Regions from separate parts of the Ancylobacter terrae genome, predicted to be linked through region 1. Evidence: predicted binding sites of a transcription regulator. Region 1 holds the regulator's gene; each other region holds the start of a gene.
The links. The regulator PhoB, encoded in region 1, activates phosphate uptake and scavenging genes when phosphate is short. The targets are predictions, from matches to a motif close to TGTCATNNANCTGTCAT.
Positions count from the first base shown of each region.

Region 2: a site for PhoB is predicted at 3,077-3,093, ahead of ACEUEL_RS05500 (esterase-like activity of phytase family protein). Genes of this name have one in related genera too.
Region 3: a site for PhoB is predicted at 1,669-1,685, ahead of phnC (phosphonate ABC transporter ATP-binding protein). Genes of this name have one in related genera too.
Region 4: a site for PhoB is predicted at 1,815-1,831, ahead of ACEUEL_RS08950 (esterase-like activity of phytase family protein). Genes of this name have one in related genera too.

Region 1 is NZ_JBJGXH010000004.1:154,788-159,590, forward strand. It holds gene ACEUEL_RS19220 (LysR family transcriptional regulator) at 1-296, opposite strand, end outside; gene ACEUEL_RS19225 (SDR family oxidoreductase) at 431-1,195, shown strand; gene ACEUEL_RS19230 (nitrile hydratase accessory protein) at 1,182-1,520, opposite strand; gene ACEUEL_RS19235 (SH3-like domain-containing protein) at 1,523-1,885, opposite strand; gene ACEUEL_RS19240 (hypothetical protein) at 1,885-2,199, opposite strand; gene nthA (nitrile hydratase subunit alpha) at 2,196-2,861, opposite strand; gene phoB (phosphate regulon transcriptional regulator PhoB) at 2,987-3,688, opposite strand; gene phoU (phosphate signaling complex protein PhoU) at 3,702-4,415, opposite strand; gene pstB (phosphate ABC transporter ATP-binding protein PstB) at 4,435-4,803, opposite strand, start outside.
Region 2 is NZ_JBJGXH010000001.1:1,159,814-1,164,616, forward strand. It holds gene ACEUEL_RS05485 (TRAP transporter large permease) at 1-1,014, opposite strand, end outside; gene ACEUEL_RS05490 (TRAP transporter small permease subunit) at 1,014-1,613, opposite strand; gene ACEUEL_RS05495 (TRAP transporter substrate-binding protein) at 1,766-2,887, opposite strand; gene ACEUEL_RS05500 (esterase-like activity of phytase family protein) at 3,154-4,803, shown strand, end outside.
Region 3 is NZ_JBJGXH010000001.1:2,832,526-2,837,328, reverse strand. It holds gene ACEUEL_RS13625 (site-2 protease family protein) at 1-551, opposite strand, end outside; gene ACEUEL_RS13620 (DUF2167 domain-containing protein) at 548-1,516, opposite strand; gene phnC (phosphonate ABC transporter ATP-binding protein) at 1,740-2,567, shown strand; gene phnD (phosphonate ABC transporter substrate-binding protein) at 2,582-3,583, shown strand; gene phnE (phosphonate ABC transporter, permease protein PhnE) at 4,029-4,803, shown strand, end outside.
Region 4 is NZ_JBJGXH010000001.1:1,876,076-1,880,878, reverse strand. It holds gene ACEUEL_RS08955 (GYD domain-containing protein) at 1-212, opposite strand, end outside; gene ACEUEL_RS08950 (esterase-like activity of phytase family protein) at 373-1,725, opposite strand; gene recJ (single-stranded-DNA-specific exonuclease RecJ) at 1,883-3,682, shown strand; gene ACEUEL_RS08940 (TIGR03862 family flavoprotein) at 3,913-4,803, shown strand, end outside.

The DNA.
Region 1 (4,803 bases):
ACCGGCGCCGAAATGCGCAGCGGTCCCGCCAGTTCGCCGCGGCGCTCCGCGAGTTCCGCCGCCGCCTCGTCGAGATCGCGCAGGATGCGGGCGGCTCTCTCCTGGAAGGTGGCGCCATCCTCGGTGAGCGCCAGCTTGCGGGTGGAGCGGTGCACCAGCACGCAGCCGAGGCTGCGCTCCAGCTCGGCGAGACGCTCGCTGACGACGGACTTCGACAGACGCAGCCGGCGCGCCGCCTCGCTGATCGATCCCGCCTCGGCCACGGTGACGAAGGCCTTGATGCCGTCGAGCTTCATCGTTCGGTTTTTCCGGAAACCTGTTCCCCTATTCGAGGTCTATCGCGAACTGAACCGCAGCGCCATTCTCTGCCCCGACATGACGGGCGCTGACCCGCGAAACTCTCGCGCGGCCGCCCATTGAGGACAGCAACATGGACCGTCTGAAGGGAAAGACCGCGATCATCACCGGCGCCAGCTCAGGGATAGGCCGGGCTGCCGCCAAGCTGTTCGCGGGGGAAGGCGCCCGGCTCGTCGTCGGCGCGCGGCGCAAGGATGAGCTCGACGCGCTGGTCGCCGAGATCGCCGCCGCGGGCGGCACCGCCGCGGCGCTCGCCGGCGACGTGCGCTCGGAGGAGTATGCGGCCGCGCTGGTGGCGCTGGCGGTGGAGCGCTACGGCCGGCTCGACATCGCCTACAACAATGCCGGCACGCTCGGCGAGGGCGGCGACAGCACCGGCGTCTCGGCGGCGGGCTGGAACGACACGCTGGCGATCAACCTCACCGGCGCCTTCTTCGGCGCCAAGCACCAGATCGCGCAGATGCTGACGAACGGCGGCGGCTCGGTGGTGTTCACCTCCACCTTCGTCGGCTACACGGTCGGCTTTCCCGGCACCGCCGCCTACGCCGCCTCGAAATCCGGCCTGATCGGGCTGACGCAGGTGCTCGCCGCCGAATACGGGCCGCGCGGCGTGCGGGTGAACGCGGTGCTGCCCGGCGCGGTCGATACCGCCATGTTCCGCGAGCGCAGCCCCGATCTCGCCGAGCAGGCCTACCTCGCCGGCCTGCACGCGCTGAAGCGGGTCGGCCAGCCGGAAGAGATCGCCCGAGCCGCGCTCTACCTCGCCTCGGACGAGGCCTCCTTCGTCTCCGGCACCGCGCAGCTGGTGGATGGCGGCCTGTCGATCACCCGGACGTGAGGGGCGCCGCCACCGCGATGGGGGTGGTGCGGGCGACGTGGTGATGATCGGAGTTGCGATAGCGCACCACGGCGCGCGCCTGCGCCAGCAGCGCCGCCTCGTCGACCAATCCATGGTCGGCGAGCAGGGTGGCCGCCGCCTCGAACCAGCTCTGGTAATAAGGCTCGTCCGCGTGGGCATGGATCCGGGTGCTGAGCCGCGCGGCGAAGTCGGCCCACTCGAACAGGCCGCGCTCGTGCAGCATGACCACGATGGCGAAGATCTGCGCTTCCCAGGGGGCCGCGAACGCCTCGGGACGGTCGAGGTCGGGCAGAGGCGCGCGCACGCTCATGGTTCGCCGGCCGCATCCGGCAGGAGGTAGCTGTCCCACAGGTCGATCAGCAGGCTGTCGACCGGCGAGGCATCCTCGCCCCAGAGTTCGCGCATGGTGAAGCGCACGCTGTAGCAATATTCGCGCGTAGTCTCGTCGCCCAGCGCGCGTAGGTCTGGCAATGCGTAGAGTCCGTGCACGCGGTCGATCACGCCCCGCCGCCCGCGGCAGTAGCGCGGCAGGCGGGTGTGGGTGAGCGGGTTGATCTTGCGTGTCAGCACGCGCTGGCCCGGGAGGAAGAGCGGGCGGCGCGCGGCATCCTCCACCCGCGTGGTCGCCCCGATCCTGAGCAGGTCGAGTATCTCGCCCGGGCCGAGCATCAGGCGCCTCCCCCGAGCCGCGCGACGCACGAGCGATACTCGGCCTCGTCGATGATGCCCTTCTGGAGCAGCACGCGGGACACGGCGAACCACCATTGCTCGTAATAGGGTCGCGTCAGGTACTTGACCGGCTCCAGCCGCTCGCGCGACTGGCGAAACTCGTCGTCCGAATACATGGCGCCGATGGTCACCATGAACAGCGCGCACATGCGCCGTTCCCACTCGGTCTTGAAGACCGGCTCGCGCCCGTCATAGCCCTCCGGGACGACGCGGCCGAAGCCGTCGAAGCCGCCGCAATCATGCATCGAGTTCATCGTGCGCCCTCCGGCGGGAGCGCCTCGGTGACGCCGATCATGCTGTCGCGGGTGACGAGCGCGGCCAGCGTCGCCTCGTCCATCCCCTCCGTCCCCGCCGGCCGGCGCGGCAGGACGAGGTAGCGGATCTCGGAATTGCTGTCCCAGACGCGGATCTCGGTGCTGTCCGGCAGGCGTGTGCCGAACTCCTCGAGCACGGAGCGCGGATCGCGGACGACGCGGGTCCGGTACGGCATGCTCTTGTACCAGACCGGCGGCAGGCCGAGCACCGGCCACGGATAGCAGGAGCACAGCGTGCAAACGACGATGTTGTGGACCGTCTCCGTGTTCTCGACCACCACCATGTTCTCGCCCTGGGCGCCGGAATAGCCGAGCTCGGCGATAGCCGGATTGGGGTCGGCGAGCAGTCGGCGCCGATAGTCCGGGTCGCTCCACGCGCGCGCGATAACGCGGGCGCCATTGCGCGGGCCGATCTGGTTCTCATAGAGGTCGACCACGGCATCGAGCGCGGCCGGATCGACAAGGCCCTTCGCCGACAGCAGTTCTTCCAGCGCCTTGACCCGGGCGCTGATCTCGATGTCCGCCATCGCGTTCAGCAGGGTGTCGGCGGAATCCTGATGGTCGTGATGATGGTGGTGGTCGTCGTCGTGATGGCCTGCCATGGCTGCCCGTCGTCGCTGCGCTGCCCAGCATCATTATGCGAGAGCTTATCGCAGCCGTCGACGTCGCGATGCGCGAAACCGCCAGAAATCGCGCACGCCATTTTGTTGGGCAGAAACGCCTCGCCTCAATGCGTGCGGGCGAACATTTCGTTGAAGGAATAGCCCGAGCCCCGCACGGTGCGGATCGGGTCGGGCTGGCGGGCGCGGTTGAGCGCCTTGCGCAGGCGCCCGACATGCACGTCCACCGTGCGCTCGTCGATGTAGACGTCCTGGCCCCAGACGCCGTCGAGCAGTTGCTCGCGCGAGAAGACGCGGCCGGGCGACTGCATCAGGAACTCCAGCAGGCGAAACTCGGTCGGGCCGAGATGCAGCTCGCGGCCGGCGCGGTGCACGCGCTTGGTCTCGCGGTCGAGCTCGATGTCGCCGGCGCGCAGGAGGGTGGCGATGTGGTCGGGCTTGGCCCGGCGCAGCAGCGCCCGCACCCGGGCGACCAGCTCGGGCACCGAGAACGGCTTCACCACATAGTCGTCGGCGCCGGTGGCGAGGCCGCGCACGCGCTCGGATTCCTCGCCCCGCGCGGTGAGCATCAGCACCGGCATGCGCTCGGTCTCGGGGCGCGCGCGCAGGCGCCGGCACAATTCGATGCCGGAGAGGCCGGGGAGCATCCAGTCGAGGATGACGAGATCGGGCACGCTCTCGCGCAGCCGGGTCTCGGCCTCGTCGCCGCGCCCGACGCTCTCCACCGCGTAGCCTTCGGATTCGAGGTTGTAGCGCAGCAGCAGGCTGAGCGGCTCCTCGTCCTCGACGATCAGGATATTGGTCGGCATGGGATGCCCTGCCTTACGCCGGGAACGCCACCGAGGTGATGCTGGTCGTGTCCTGCTTGGGGCGCTCGTCGGCGAGCACCTGGCCGGTCACGAGGTAATGCACCGTCTCGGCGACATTGGTGGCGTGGTCGCCGATCCGCTCGATATTCTTGGCGCAGAACAGCAGATGCGTGCACAGCGAGATGTTGCGCGGGTCTTCCATCATGTAGGTGAGCAGTTCGCGGAACAGCGAGGTGTAGAGGATGTCGACCTCGCCGTCGCGCCGCCAGACCGCGATCGCCGCGTCGCGGTCGCGGGTGGCATAGGCGTCCAGCACCTCTTTCAGCTGCTCCAGCACGATGCCGGACATATGCTCGACGCCGCGCACCAGCTTCTGCGGGTGGAACTCGCCGGTCAGCGCCAGCACGCGCTTGGCGGTGTTCTTGGCGAGATCGCCGATGCGCTCGAGATCATTGGCGATGCGCATGGCCGCCACGATCTCGCGCAGGTCGCCGGCCAGCGGCTGGCGGCGGGCGATGGTGAGCACCGCCTTTTCCTCGATCTCGCGCTGGAGCAGGTCGACCGGGCCGTCGAGGACGATGACCTTCTGGGCGAGATCGGCGTCGCGCTTCACCAGCGCCTGCACCGAATCGGCGACGAGCCGCTCGGCCTGGCCGCCCATCTCGACCACCTTGCGGCTGAGGTCCTTCAGGTCGGTGTCGAAGGAGGAGACGATGTGCTCCGTCATGGCGTGATCCTCTGCCGGCTCAGCCGAAGCGGCCGGTGATGTAGTCGCGGGTGCGCACTTCGCGCGGATTGGTGAAGATGTCCGAGGAGACGCCCACCTCGATCAGCTCGCCCAGATAGAAGAAGGCGGTGAGGTCGGCGCAGCGGGCGGCCTGCTGCATGTTGTGGGTGACGATGACGATGGTGAAGTCCTGCTTCAGCTCGTCGATCAGGTCCTCGATCTTGGAGGTGGAGATCGGGTCGAGCGCCGAGGTCGGCTCGTCGAGCAGGATCACCTCCGGCTTCACCGCGATGGTGCGGGCGATGCACAGGCGCTGCTGCTGGCCGCCGGACATGCCGAGCGCCGAGGTGTGCAGGCGGTCCTTGGTCTCCTCCCAGATCGCCGCCTT
Region 2 (4,803 bases), on a different contig from region 1:
CACGAAGATGATGGCCTGGGTGAGCAGCAGGAAGCCGATCGGGCCGAGGTTCAGCGACATGATGAACTGCTCGACCACATGCTGACCGCCGAGCAGGGCGAACACCGCCGAGAACACCGCCGAGCCGACGAACAGCCAGCAGACCATGGCCGAGGCCCGCGCGGTGAGGAAGACCGAGTCCTTCAGCTTTTCCAGCGAGAAGGTGCGGTAGGCGAGAGCGAGCAGGATGGCGCCGAAGGCGCCGATGGCGGCGGCCTCCGATGGCGTGGCGAGGCCGAAGATGATGCAGCCCAGCACCGCGACGATCAGCGTCACCAGCGGGAAGAACGAGGTGAGCAGCGCCACGATGATGGTCATGGCCGGCACCTTCCGCTCTTCGGCCGGCAGCCGGGGGGCGAGAGAGGGATTGAGCATCGCGCGGATGATCACATACAGGATGTACATGCCCGCCAGCATCAGCCCCGGGATGAAAGCGGCGGCGTAGAGCTTCACCACCGAGACGCCGGCGGTGGCGCCGTAGAGGATCAGCATCACGCTCGGCGGGATCAGGATGCCGAGGCAGCCGCCGGCGCACACCACGCCCGAGGCGAGCTTGGTGTCGTAGCCGGCGCGCAGCATGGCGGGAAAGGCGAGCAGGCCCATCAGCGTCACCACCGCGCCGACAATGCCGGTCGCGGTGGCGAACAGCGCGCAGGTGGCCAGCGTGGCGACGGCGAGAGAGCCCGGCAGCCAGCCGGCGGCGAGCTGGATGGCGCGGAACAGGCGGTCGAGGATGTTCGCCCGCTCGATCACATAGCCCATGAACAGGAACAGCGGGATGGAGATGAGGACGTCGTTCGCCATAACCGAATAGGTGCGCTGCACGAACAGGTTGAAGATGCTGTCCCCTTGCGTGAAGTAGCCGAAGCCCACGCCGAGCGCCATCAGCGTGAAGGCGATGGGAAAGCCGAACATCAGCAGCACGAGGAACAGGACGAGCATCAGCACGCCCAGAGCGGGATCGGAGAGAAACATCACAGCGCTCCGTGGGTCGTGCCTTCACGATCCGCCCGGTTGGCGGCCTCCTCGAGGATGACCTTCTCCATCTCCTCGACATCGTGCAGGCGTTGCGGCCAGTCGCCCTCGCGGATGCAGATGAGGCAGCGCACCACCTCGACCACGCCCTGCAGCAGCATCATCACCCCGGTGATCGGGATCAGCGCCTTGAACGGCCAGATCACCGGCCCGTCCGGGCTGAAGGACGAGTGCTCGTTCAGCATGTAGGACAGCTGGAAATAGTTCCAGCCGGAGTAGATCAGCGCGAGAATGCCGGGAAAGTAGAACAGGAAGTAGAGGACGAGGTCGCTCTTCGCCTGCGTCCGCGGCGCCCATTTGCGGTAGAGAAAGTCTCCCCGCACATGGCCGTTGCGGGAGAGCGTGTAGGCGCCCGCCATCATGAACAGCGCGCCATACAGCATCAGGCTGACGTCATAGGCCCAGGTGGTCGGGTCCCGGAGCACGTAGCGGCGGAACACCTCGTAGGTGATCGCCAGCATCAGGATAACGATGCACCAGGCGAACAGCTTGCCGATGAACGCGTTCACCCGGTCGACGGCGAGGAGGAGAGACTGCATGGGGAGCCTCGGGCAGGGGGCGGGGAGAGGCGGGCACGTTATCGCGATGGGCGGCACGCCCGTGCGGTTCCGGTTCGCGCTTTTCCGCCGGCAATGGATCCCGGACGGCCATCTGGCCGTCCGGGATCCTGCCTGAGCGGGGGAGCGGGCGGCTAGGCCTTGCCGAAGAAGTGGTCGTAGGCGAGCTTCGAATCCGCCTCGTATTGCAAGCGGAAGCCGACGATGCGCTGGGCCCAGCTCTTCTGGCTGTCGATCACCTTCTTGAAGAACGGGTCGGCGGACAGGTTGGCGATGACCTTGTCCCAGGCCGCGAGCTGGGCTTCCAGCACGGGCTTCGGCGTCGGAATCACCTTCACGCCGCGCGCCTTGATCGCCTCGAGATCCTTTGAGTAGCGGTCCTGCGCCTTCCACATCATGTCGGAGGAAGAGGCGTCGCCCGCCCCCTTCAGGATCGCCTGGACGTCTGCGGGCAGGCTGTTGAACTTGGTCTTATTGAACAGGATCTCGAAGCACTCCAGCGCCTGATGGTAGCTCTGGATCATGTAGATCTTCGAGACGTCCGGGAAGCCGAGCACGAGGTCGGAGGAGGGGTTGTTGAACTCCGCGCCGTCGAGCAGGCCGCGGTCGATCGCCGGCACGATCTCGCCGCCGGGCACGATCGTCACCGCCGCCCCGAGTTCCTTGTTGAGATCGGCGCCGAGGCCGACGGTGCGATACTTCATGCCCTTCATGTCGTCGGCGCTGGTGATCTCCTTCTTGAACCAGCCGAGCGGCTGGGTCGGCATCGGCCCGTACAGCATGCCGACGACGTTCAGCTTGAGCACGTCGTTGATCAGCTCGTCATAGAGCTGCTGGCCGCCGCCATAGCGCACCCAGCCGAGCAGTTCATCGGCATCCCAGCCGAAGGCCGGCGCAGTGCCGAACAGCGAGAACGCCTTGTTCTTGCCGTACCAGTAGGCGGCGACGCCATGGCCGCCGTCGAGGATGCCGGCCGACACCGCGTCGGCCATCTGGAAGGCGGGCACCACCGAGCCGGCCGCCAGCAGCTCCAGCTCTACCCGCCCGCCGGTCATGGCGTTGACACGCTTGACGTAGTCACCGGCGAATTCGTGGAAAATGTCCTTGTTCGGCCAGGTCGACTGGAATTTGAGCTTGATCGGGGCCTGCGCATGCACGGCGGGGGCGGCGACCGCTGCGGCTCCGGTTGCGGCAACAGTTGCGATGAAGCGACGGCGGCTCGGCGCAGCCGGACGCTTCCCTGACGTTTCGGTCATGGCTGTTTCTCCGTTGGCGTTTCCTCTCGCGGGCAAGCCCGCCGGGCGGCGCTTTTGCGCCTTGTCCCGATGACGCAAGGAGACGCTGCCGTTTGGGCAAGCGCAAGCGGCAAATGTCACATTCGCGTGGATTTGGTTGCGACCAAAGTCGTACGCGCGCGCCGGTTACGCGCTTTTCAGCCAGCTCGCCGTCATCGGGACGTCATGGGCGGCGGACTTCAGTGCGAGCGTTCGTGAATCGCTCCGTTTCAAGCTGGGGATCCTCCATGCGCTCATTTCTTCTGGCCGGTGTCTCGCTCGCCGTGCTGGGTATCGGCGCGGTGCAGGCCGACGATGCCACCGCCTTCAACCGCATCGCGACCTTCAACGTCGTCGAGAACCTGCCGGCCGGTGCCGATGCCGCCAAATCGACCGTCGCCGAGATCATCGCCGCGACGGCGGACGGCAACACGCTCGTCTATACCGACAGCCCGGGCGAGCGAGTCGGCCTGATCGACATCACCGATCCGGCCGCCCCGAAGCCCGCCGGCACTGTCGCGCTCGGTGGCGAGCCGACCTCCACCGTCGTCATCGGGGGCACGGCCTTCGTGGGTGTCGTTACCTCGGAATCGAAGGCGAAGCCCTCGGGTCATCTCGCCGTGGTCGATCTGGCGACGAAGCAGGTCGTGGCGACCTGCGACCTCGGCGGACAGCCGGATTCGCTGGCGAAGAGCCCGGACGGCAGCTTCCTCGCCATCGCCATCGAGAACGAGCGCGACGAGGAACTCAACGACGGCGCGCTGCCGCAGCTTCCCGGCGGCAACCTCACCTATTTCCCGGTGAAGGACGGCGCCATCGCCTGCGCCGACAAGAAGATCATCGATGTCTCCGGCCTCGCGGCGGTGGCGCCGGAGGATCCGGAACCCGAGTTCGTCGATATCAACTCCCGCAACGAAGTCGTGCTGACCCTGCAGGAGAACAACCACATCGTCATCGCCGACCTCAAGACCGGCAAGGTGACCAACCACTTCTCCGCCGGCACGGTCAGCCTCGACAGGATCGATACCAAGAAGGATGGCGTGATCGATCTGTCCGGTTCGATGAAGGACGTGCCGCGGGAGCCGGACGCGGTGCAGTGGATCGATGACGAGCGCATCGTGACCGCCAATGAGGGCGACTGGAAGGGCGGCACGCGCGGCTTCACCGTGTTCGACACGACCGGCAAGGTGCTGTTCGAGAGCGGCACGGCTCCCGAGCATATGGCGGTTCGGCTCGGGCATTACCCCGACAAGCGCAACAAGAAGGGCATCGAGATGGAGGGCGCGGAAGTCGCGACCTTCGGGGCCGACAAGCTGCTCTTCCTCGGCTCCGAGCGCGGCTCGCTGGTGTTCGTCTATCGCGATACGGGGCCGGGCAACGCGCCCGAATTCCGGCAGGTGCTGCCGGGCGGCATGGGTCCGGAAGGTCTGCTGGCCATTCCCTCCCGCGACCTGTTCGTCACCGCGAGCGAGACCGATCTGCGCGCGGATGGCGGCATCGGCTCGGTCGTGACCATCTACAAGAATGGTCCGGGCAAGCCATCCTATCCGACCATCTCCGCTGCGGATGGGCCGGACGGCCTGCCGATCTGGTGGAGCGCGCTGTCCGGCTTCGCGGCGGATCCGGCAGCGCCCGGCAAGCTCTACGCGGTGACGGACAGCGCCTATGCGCAGGCCCGCATCCTGACCGTCGACGCGACCCAGTCCCCGGCGAAGATCGTCGCGGCGACGGTGGTGACGCGCGATGGCCAGCCCGCCAAAGGGCTGGACCTCGAGGGTATCGCCGTGCGGCCGCAGGGCGGCTTCTGGCTCGCCTCCGAAGGCAATCCCGAGAAGAAGGAGAACCCGACGCAGAACCTGCTGGTACGGGTCTCGGCGACGGGTGCGGTGGAGGAGGAG
Region 3 (4,803 bases), on a different contig from region 1:
TAGGGCAGGGCGAGCGCGGCGACGAGGATGGCCAGCGGATTGCGGACGACGAGGAACACCGCCGCCAGCGCCGGCACGCCGGCCCACCACAGCGCCGGCGAGATGATCGCCGTCAGCCGCCCGCCATCCAGCGGCATGACCGGCAGCAGGTTGAACAAATTGAGGATGAAGCCGGCATAGGCCACCGCCATCAGCAGCCCGCTGTCGGTCTCCCGGCTCGCCACATAGGCGGCGAAGGCGGCGAGGGTGCCGACGAACGGGCCGGCCGTGACGATATAGGCTTCCGATTCGGGATCGACCGACTGCCCCTTCAACGCCACCCACGCGCCGACGAACGGGATGAAGATCGGCGCCCCCACCGCGACGTTGCACTGCCGCGCGGCGATGTAGTGCCCCATCTCGTGCGCCAGCAGCATGAGCACGAAGCCGGCGCCGTAGCCCCAGCCGAAGGCGTAGCCATAGAGCACGACGGAGACCAGCATCGTCCCCGCCGTGGCCAGCGGCGTGCCGAGCTTGAGGGCACTGACGACCAGCGCCAGCAATCCGCTCATGCGCCGCCCTCGGGCGGCGTGCGGCGGAACCAGCGGAAGACGCCGGCGCCGAAGGCGATCACCGCGAAGAGGATGACCTTGGCGAACTTGGCGGCAAAGCCGGCGATGATCGCGAACAGCCCGAGTTTCTTGGCGCCGACGCCGGCCACCAGCGCGGCGATGCCGTAGGCGGCGACCTTGTCGGTGGAGGCGTTGAAGGATTCATAGCCCTTGCCGTCGGCAAAGCGGATCGCCTCCAGCAGGATCGGGGCGTTCTTCTTGTCGGCTTCGATGGCGTCGACCGAGCTGATCAGGTTGAGATCGAAATAGCCTTCCCGCCCCAGCGCATAGGAATTGTAGTTGACGCTGGCATCCTGCGGCGGGCTGCCCCGATCATGGGCCGACATCGACCAGACCAGCCGGTGCGTCGCCGCGTCATAGGTCGGCTTCTCCACCCAGCCGATGATGTCGAGCGGGGGGAAGCCGCGCCGGACGCGATCCTCGTTGGCGGCGTCGGTGCCCTCGCGGAGTTCCTGCAGCAGCGCGTCGGTGTCCCAGTTCCTGGCGTCGTCGTCGCGGATATAGCCCTCGTCGTAGAAGGCGAGGGTGGCGAACCAGTCGGTGTCGTCCGTCGACATGATGATGCCGGCGAGGTTCTCCCGTTCCGAATTGCCGATCGAACGCATGAACCGCCCGGCCTCGGCCTTCGGCACGAAGAGATAGCCGGCCGGCAGTTCCAGCGTGCCCTGCGGCGGCAGCGGGATGGTGGACGGGCCGCGGATGGCGGCCTTCATCGCCGCCCGCCACGCCTCCCGCGCCTCGATCTGGATCGGCGTCAGCGCGGGTTCGGCGGGGGTGGATGCCGGGGGCTCGCCCGGGCTGGTTGCCGGGCTCGTGGCTTGCGGCGCGGGCGCGGTCTGCGCGCAGACGCCGGCGGCCGGCACGGCGGAGAGGGCGAGCACGAGCGCCAGGGCCGTCCACCGCATGCGTGTCTCCCGACCGTGCGCATATGTAGGAAAATACCGTCCAGCACGTGGATAGCGATTGGCGCCGCGGTTTGCAACCAGGCGGCGATCTCCCGCGCCGGCAAATCAACCCGTTGAAAATGCTGGCGTGAATCTTCCCCTACGTCAGGTCGCGTCATTCCCCTGTCATGCACGGCCGTTACCTCGGTCCCATCCAAGGACAACCCGGCGAGGGACTGCGCGGATGGCGGCGGCGCTCGAGATCGATCGCGTGAGCAAGACCTACGGTTCGATGCGGGCCGTCGATGCCGTCTCGCTGCGGATCGCCCCGGGCGAGCGCGTGGCGCTGATCGGCGCCTCGGGCTCGGGCAAGTCGACGCTGATCCGCATCGCCGCCGGCCTCGCGCTCGCCGATCGCGGCAGCGGCGCGGTACGCTCCTTCGGCACGCGCGTGCAGGAAGGCGGCCGGCTCTCGGGCGAGGTACGCCGGGCGCGGCGGCAGATCGGGCTGGTCTTCCAGCAATTCGCGCTGGTCGGGCGGCTCTCGGTGCTCACCAACGTGCTGGTCGGCGCGCTCGGCCGCATCGGCGGCTTTCGCGGCACGCTCGGCCTGTTCAACGCGGATGAGCGCCGCACCGCCTATGCCGCCCTCGCCGAGGTCGGCATCGCCGCCCACGCCGCCAAGCGCGCCCGCGAGCTCTCCGGCGGCCAGCAGCAGCGCGTCGCCATCGCCCGCGCGCTGGTGCAGGGGGCGAAGCTGGTGCTGGCCGACGAGCCGATCGCCTCGCTCGACCCGAAATCCGCCAAGCGGGTGATGGACACGCTGGTGACGCTGAGCCGCGACCACGGCATCGCGCTGGTCGTCTCGCTGCACCAGGTCGACTACGCCACCGCCTATTTCGACCGCGTGGTGGCGATGAATGCCGGCCGCGTCGTCTTCGACGGCCCGGCGAGCCGCATCACCGGCGCCTTCCTCACCGAGCTCTACGGCGCCAGCGCCGAGGAGCTGATCCTTCCCAGCCAGTTCGCGGTGCCGGCCCCCGCCGTCGCCGAACCCGTTTCCGTATCCTGACAGGAGCTGTCCCCATGAAGCGCATTCTCGCGGCCGGCCTCGTGCTCGCCGGCCTCGCCGCCCCGGCGGCGGCGCAGGACGTCAAGGAGCTGAACTTCGGCTTCATCTCCACCGAATCCTCGGCCAACCTCGCCAAGAGCTTCGAGCCCCTGCTCAAGGACCTCGAAAAGGCCATCGGCGTGCCGGTGAAGCCCTTCTTCGTCGGCGACTATGCCGGCGTGATCGAGGGCATGCGCTTCAAGAAGGTGGACGTCGCCTGGTACGGCAACAAGTCCGCCATGGAAGCGGTGGACCGCGCCGGCGGCGAAGTCTTCGTCAAGACCGCCAAGCCCGACGGCTCCTCCGGCTATTATTCGCTGATCGTCACCAATGTCGACCGCAGCGACATCAACGGCCTGAAGGACATCCTCGACTGCTCGAAGGGCTACACCTTCGGCAATGGCGACCCGAACTCGACCTCCGGCAACCTGGTGCCGAGCTACTATGTGTTCGCGCTGAACCAGACCGATCCGCAGAAGTGCTACAAGCGCGTCGTCACTTCGAACCATGAAGGCAACCTGCTCGCGGTGGCCAACAAGCAGGTGGACTTCGCCACCAACAACACCGAGAACATGACCCGCCTCGAGCAGACCCGCCCGGCGGAAGCGGCCAAGATCAAGGAAGTGTGGCGCTCGCCGATGATCGCCGGCGACCCGATCGTGTGGCGCAAGGACCTGCCCGCCGACCTCAAGGCGAAGATCTACACCTTCTTCATGACCTATGGCCGCAACGGCACGCCGGACGAGATCGCCCGCGCCCGCGAGGTGCTGGCGAAGACCTCCGACGGTTGGGGCCCGTTCCTCGCCTCCTCCGACGCCCAGCTGATCCCGATCCGCCAGCTCGAGCTGTTCAAGGCCAAGGTCAAGATCCAGAACGACGACAAGCTCGCCGCTGACGAAAAGGCGAAGAAGGTCAAGGAGATCGACGACAAGCTCGCCGCGCTCGAGGATCAGCAGAAGAAGCTGCCGAGCATGTGAGTTCGGCTGCGGGGCGGCGCGTGCGGCCCCGATCCGGCTCGCCGCCACCGGCGTCCCCGTCACGGCACATCCCCCGTCATCGGGACATCGCCATCATGGCCGGCCTCGTCATCGCCAACCCCGTCATGGCCGGGCTCGTCCCGGCCATCCACGTCTTCGGACGGGTGCGGGCGGCGGCGAAGACATGGATCCCCGGGATAAGCCCGGGGATGACGCGAGCGAGGGCCGGCGTCATCCCGCACGGCCGGACGGCCGAACCGGGCTCGCGCACAGAATGGAGAGCGATCCCGGCTCTCCGGCTTCGCCTGCGGCCGGGATGACGACCGGGCCGGGAGCCCCTCTCGCCCACCGCGGCGCGGCGATTCCCCGGCGGGGAAGGGGGACGGGCGAAGACGTGGATCCCCGGGACAAGCCCGGGGATGACGAGCACCAGCGGGACAGTCGAATGCACACCTCCCACCCCGACACCGCCGCCGCCCACCGCGCCGCCGTGCTGGCCATGCCGGCGCCGCCGGTGACGCCGCTCGCCACCCGGCTGACCCGGCTCGCCGGCGCGGCGCTCGCCGTCGTCCTGCTGGTGTTCTGCTGGCACGAGGCGGAGATGAACCCCGCCCAGCTCTGGCGCGACGCCGGCAACATGGCCACATTGGGCGCCGATTTCCTGCGCCCCGACTTCACCGAGTGGGAAGTCTACGCGCTCAACATGATCGAGACGCTGGCGATCGCGGTGTGGGGCACGCTGCTGGCGGTGATCGTCGGCATCCCCTTCGGCATTCTCTGCGCCGACAACGTCGTGCCGCGCTTCATCGCCTTCCCGGTGCGCCGGGTGATGGACGCCGCCCGCGCCATCAACGAACTCGTCTTCGCGCTGATCTTCATCGCCGCCGTCGGCCTCGGCCCCTTCGCCGGCGTGCTGGCGCTGTTCGTCCACACCACCGGCATCGTCGCCAAGCTGTTCTCGGAGGCGGTCGAGGCGATCGACCCGGCCCCGGTGGAGGGCATTCGCGGCACCGGCGGCACCTGGCTGCAGGAGATCGTCTACGGCGTGCTGCCGCAAGTGCTGCCGCTGTGGATCAGCTACGCGCTCTATCGTTTCGAATCCAATGTGCGCTCGGCCACCGTGCTCGGCATCGTCGGGGGCGGGGGCATCGGCATGACCTTCAACGAGACCATGCGCGGCTTCCTCTACTCGCAGGCGAGCGCGATCCTGATCATCGTCA
Region 4 (4,803 bases), on a different contig from region 1:
CCCATCTGCAGCGTGTAGCGGGCGGCGATGGCATCGTCCGGCGCCTCGTAGAGCATGACGATGTCGTATTCGCCCATCGTCAGGTAGAAGCACTTGATGTCGCCGCCCATGTCCTGGAGCATCTTGCGCGCGGCATCGAGGCGCTTGGGCGAATCCCGCGCCGCCCGCGCGCCCTGGTCGGTCCAGTTCGCCAGCATCACATAGCTTGTCATGGCGTATCCTCCGCGATGCGGGGACCCGCGCCGATGCGCGGTCGACGCATCGGGCCGGCATATTACGCCTTCGGACGCCAGTCCGCACCCCGCCCTGAAACGGCAAAGGGGCAACCGTCTCCGGCCGCCCCTTGCCCGTGCGATGCGATGTTTCCGGTCTTCACTTCGCCTTCAGGAACTCGCCCACCTCGAGCAGGATCAGCTCGTTGTCGTCGGCCCTGTTCGGCTCGCGGCTCGACGAGAAGGGCAGGTTGTTGTCGTTGCCGACCACGATGTGGGTGCCGTCGACGACATCGACATTCTCGATGGTGAAGAACGGGAAGGTCAGCACGCCGTCATTGAGCGGCTTGCGCGCGAGGCTGGAAGGGTCGGCGATCCTCATCAGGTCGATATGGCCGATCTTGCGCACCGGGCCGCCGACGTTGGCGTCGGTCAGCTCGATCTTATAGACGCGCTTGAATTTGGCGAGGTCGTGGAAGCAGTCGGGACGGCGCTGGCCCTCGGTGCACGCCTTGTCGGCGGTGCCCTCGCCATTGTCGCGCTCGATGATGAGCCCTGTCGTGCCGTCGATCATGTTGAAATCGCCGATGGCGTTGCCGTTTTGCTCCAGCACGTACTGCCAGGAACGGCCGGTCCACCTGTTGCCGGCGACGTCATATTCGAGGATCTGCAGGTATTCCTTCCCATCCGCGGTCTTCTGCCAATCCTTCTTCGCCGCGTCCCAGAGCGGGCCTTCGAGCAGCGGGTAGAGGAACTTGCCGTCCTTCGAGGCGGCCATGCCCTCGAAGCCCTTGGAGCGGCGGGCGTTGAACTCGGCGGTCGCGCTCGGCGTGGCGGGGGAGGCGACGCCATAGTGGTCGGGCGAGCGCACCGGCATCTCGCCGGCCACCGTCTCGATCACCGCGAGCACCTTGCCGGTCTTGTCGGCGCGGATCAGGTAGGGGCCGAACTCCTCGCCGATCCAGATGTCGTCGCCGATGATCTGGAAGCTCTCGGGGTCGAAATCGGCGCCGGTCAGATAGCGCTTGTCGGTCCCCTCGTGGACGATGCGGAACGGCACCTTCTTGTCCGGGTCGGTGAGGAACACGGTCTCGAGCCGCTCGAACGCGCCGCTCTTCCAGTCGATTCGGTAGCGGTTGAGGTAGAGCGCCGAATCCGGGCTGTTCGCCTTCGCGCCCATGCCGTTGTCGGTGAGGATCCAGAACGACCCGTCCGGCATCACCTTGATGCCGGAATGGCCCTGCAGCGGCTGGCCCTTGAACGGCACCGAGAGGCCCGTTGGCCGGCCCCCCGACTTGCCCTCGACCGAGCCGACGGCATCGACGCGCTTGGCCGTCGTGAACTTGCCGGAGGTCTTGAGGTCCGCGGGCGCGTCGGCGGGCATCTCGATGAAGCTGGCGGCGGGCAGCACGGCATGGCCGGCCAGCGTCGCGGGATAGGCCTGGTCGGCCCGGGCGCCGGAGGCGGCGGCGAGGACGGCGAGCGCGGTGGCCGCCAGCAGGGAAGCGCGGATCATGGGGTCTCCTCGGGTCGGATGACCGGCGACGGGGCCGGTGGCCGGCCCGATGTGACGGTTTCCCGTGTAGCTGTCGTAACGGAATGGTGACGCGGCGATGACGCGGTGCAGCGCCGGACTCGACTCCCGCCCTGTCGCCCGGCTTGATCGCGGCATGAGCACGAATCGACCCTTCCTCGGCGTCGAGCTGTCGGCGACCGGCCGGCGCTGGCGCGAGCGGCTGGATCCGCGCGCCGGGCAGGTGAGCATGGCCATGGTCCAGCGCCACGGCGTGCCCGAACTGCTAGCGCGGGTTCTGGCCGGGCGGGGCGTCGGCATCGACGAGGTCGAGGCTTTCCTCGATCCCACCGTGCGCCGCCTGCTGCCCGATCCCGACACGCTCACCGGCATGGTGCCGACCGTGGAGCGTCTCACCGACGCGGTGATGCGGGGCGAGAGTGTCGCGGTGTTCGGCGACTATGACGTCGATGGCGCCACCGCGACGGCGCTGCTGGTCGAGGTGCTGCGCGCGGGCGGGCTCGACCCGCTGTTCCACATCCCGGACCGGATCTTCGAGGGCTACGGCCCCAACATCCCCGCCATCGAGGCGCTGGCCGGACGCGGCGCGCGGTTGCTGGTCACCGTCGACTGCGGCACGGCGAGCTTCGAGCCCTTTGCCCGCGCCCGCGACCTCGGCCTCGACGTGGTGGTGATCGACCATCACCAGACCGGCGAGACGCTTCCCGACGTGGCCGGGCTGGTGAACCCTAATCGTGCCGACGATCTCTCCGGCCTCGGGCACCTGTGCGCCGCCGGCCTCGTCTTCGTCGTCGCCGTCGGCCTCGTGCGCGAACTGCGCCGGCGCGGCTGGTGGAGCGCGGCGCGGCCGGAGCCGGATCTTCTGGCGGCGCTCGATCTGGTCGCGCTGGGCACCGTGGCCGACGTGGTGCCGCTCGCCGGCCTCAACCGGGCCTTCGTGACCAAGGGACTGATCGCCATGCGCCGGCGCGAGCGGCCCGGGCTGACGGCGCTGATGGACGTCGCCCGGCTGTCGGGGCCGCCCAAGGCCTGGCATCTCGGTTTCCTGCTGGGCCCCCGCATCAACGCCGGCGGGCGGATCGGCAACGCGACGCTGGGCGCGCGGCTGCTGCTGACGCGCGATCCGGTGGAGGCCGGGGCCATCGCCGCTGAACTCGACCGGCTCAACACCGAGCGGCGGGCGGTGGAGCAGGCCATCCTCGCCGAAGCCGAGGCCGAGGCGGAAGCCGCGATGGGGCGGACCGGGGAGGGGGCGATCGTGATCGCCAGCGGTCAGGGCTGGCATCCGGGCGTGGTGGGGCTGGTGGCCGCCCGGCTCAAGGAGAAATTCGGTCGGCCGGCGCTCGCCATCGCCTTCACCGGCGAGATCGGCACGGGCTCGGCGCGCTCCATTCCCGGTGTCGATATCGGCAAGGTGGTGCGCAGCGCGGCGGAGCACGGGCTGATCGCCCGCGGCGGCGGGCACGCCATGGCCGCCGGCCTCACGCTGGGCCGCGACCGGCTCGGCGCGCTGCGCGCCTATCTCGAAGCCGAGCTCGCCGATGCCGTCTTCGATGCGCGCGCGGTCGACGAACTGGCGCTCGACGGCGCGCTGGGGGCGGGGGCGGCGACCGCCGAGCTCGTCGAGATGGTCGAGCGGGCGGGGCCCTATGGCGCGGGGAACCCGCAGCCGACCTTCGCCTTTCCCGCCCATCGCCTCGTCCATGCCGAGGCGGGGGCGGCGGATACGGTGCGGGTGCGGCTGCGCGCGGCGGACGGATCGACGATCTCCGGCGTCGCCTTCCGCGCCGCGCAGGGGCCGCTGGGTCACGCCCTGCTCGGCGCGCGCGGACGGCTCGTCCATGTGGCCGGGCAGATCGAGATCGACAGCTGGCAGGGTCGCAATCAGGTGAACCTGCGCGTCGCCGATGTCGCTGATGCCGAAAAAATAATGTAAGTCAGTAATTTACGAGGATTTTCCGACTCTTTTTGCGAGCGTGCCGTCGCGGCTGAATCCCCGCCTCAACAGGCGGAATCGCGCTCCCACCGGGGCGCGCCAAGTCGCGGAAACGACTCGCGAACTTGACCTCCGGCGCCCCGCCCCGCATGTCGGGGCGGCCACGAACGCGTGTGAACCGGCCGGCACCAGCACGGCCGGCCCGACCGCTTGAATCAGGATGGAAACAGGTGCCGGCATCCCCCGACACAGACTCGGCAATTCCCTCCATCGCCATCATCGGTGCCGGCCCGGCTGGGCTGGTCGCGGCGCTGGTGCTGGCCGAGGCCGGCTGCGCCGTCGACGTCTATGACCGCATGGCCTCGCCGGCCCGCAAGTTCCTGCTCGCCGGGCGCGGCGGGCTGAACCTCACCCACTCCGAGCCGCGCGCGGCGTTCCTCGCCCGCTATCGCGAGGCGGCCGGATGGCTCGCCCCGATGCTCGACGCTTACCCGCCTTCCCGGCTGTGCGCGCTCGCTGCCGAACTCGGCGAGCCGACCTTCGTCGGCTCCAGCGGGCGGGTGTTCCCGAAGGGCTTCAAAGCGTCGCCGATGCTGCGGGCGTGGCTCGCAAGGCTCGCGGCTCTCGGCGTCCGCTTCCACGGACGGCATGACTGGCGGGGCTGGGCGGCAGACGGCGCCCTGCAATTCGCGACCGTCGCGGGGCAGGTCGAGCGCCGCCCCGACGCGACGCTCCTCGCACTGGGCGGCGCGAGCTGGCCGCGCCTCGGTTCCGACGGCGGCTGGGTCGACGCGTTGCGCGCGGCCGGCGTGCCGGTCGCGGCGCTCAGGCCGGCGAATTGTGGCGTGACCATCGGCTGGTCCGACATCTTCCGCACGCGCTTCGCGGGCGAGCCGGTGAAGCCCGTCGTGCTCGAACACGGGGGCGAGCGCGTGCGCGGCGAGGTCATGGTGACCGAGCGCGGGCTGGAGGGCGGCGCCATCTACGCGCTGTCGGCGCCGTTGCGCGAGGCGGTGGTGCGCGAGGGCCGTGCCGAACTCACGCTCGATCTGCGCCCGGACCTTGCCGAGGAGGCGCTGGCGGCCCGCCTCGCAAAGCCGAGGGGGAAGGGGTCCCTCGCC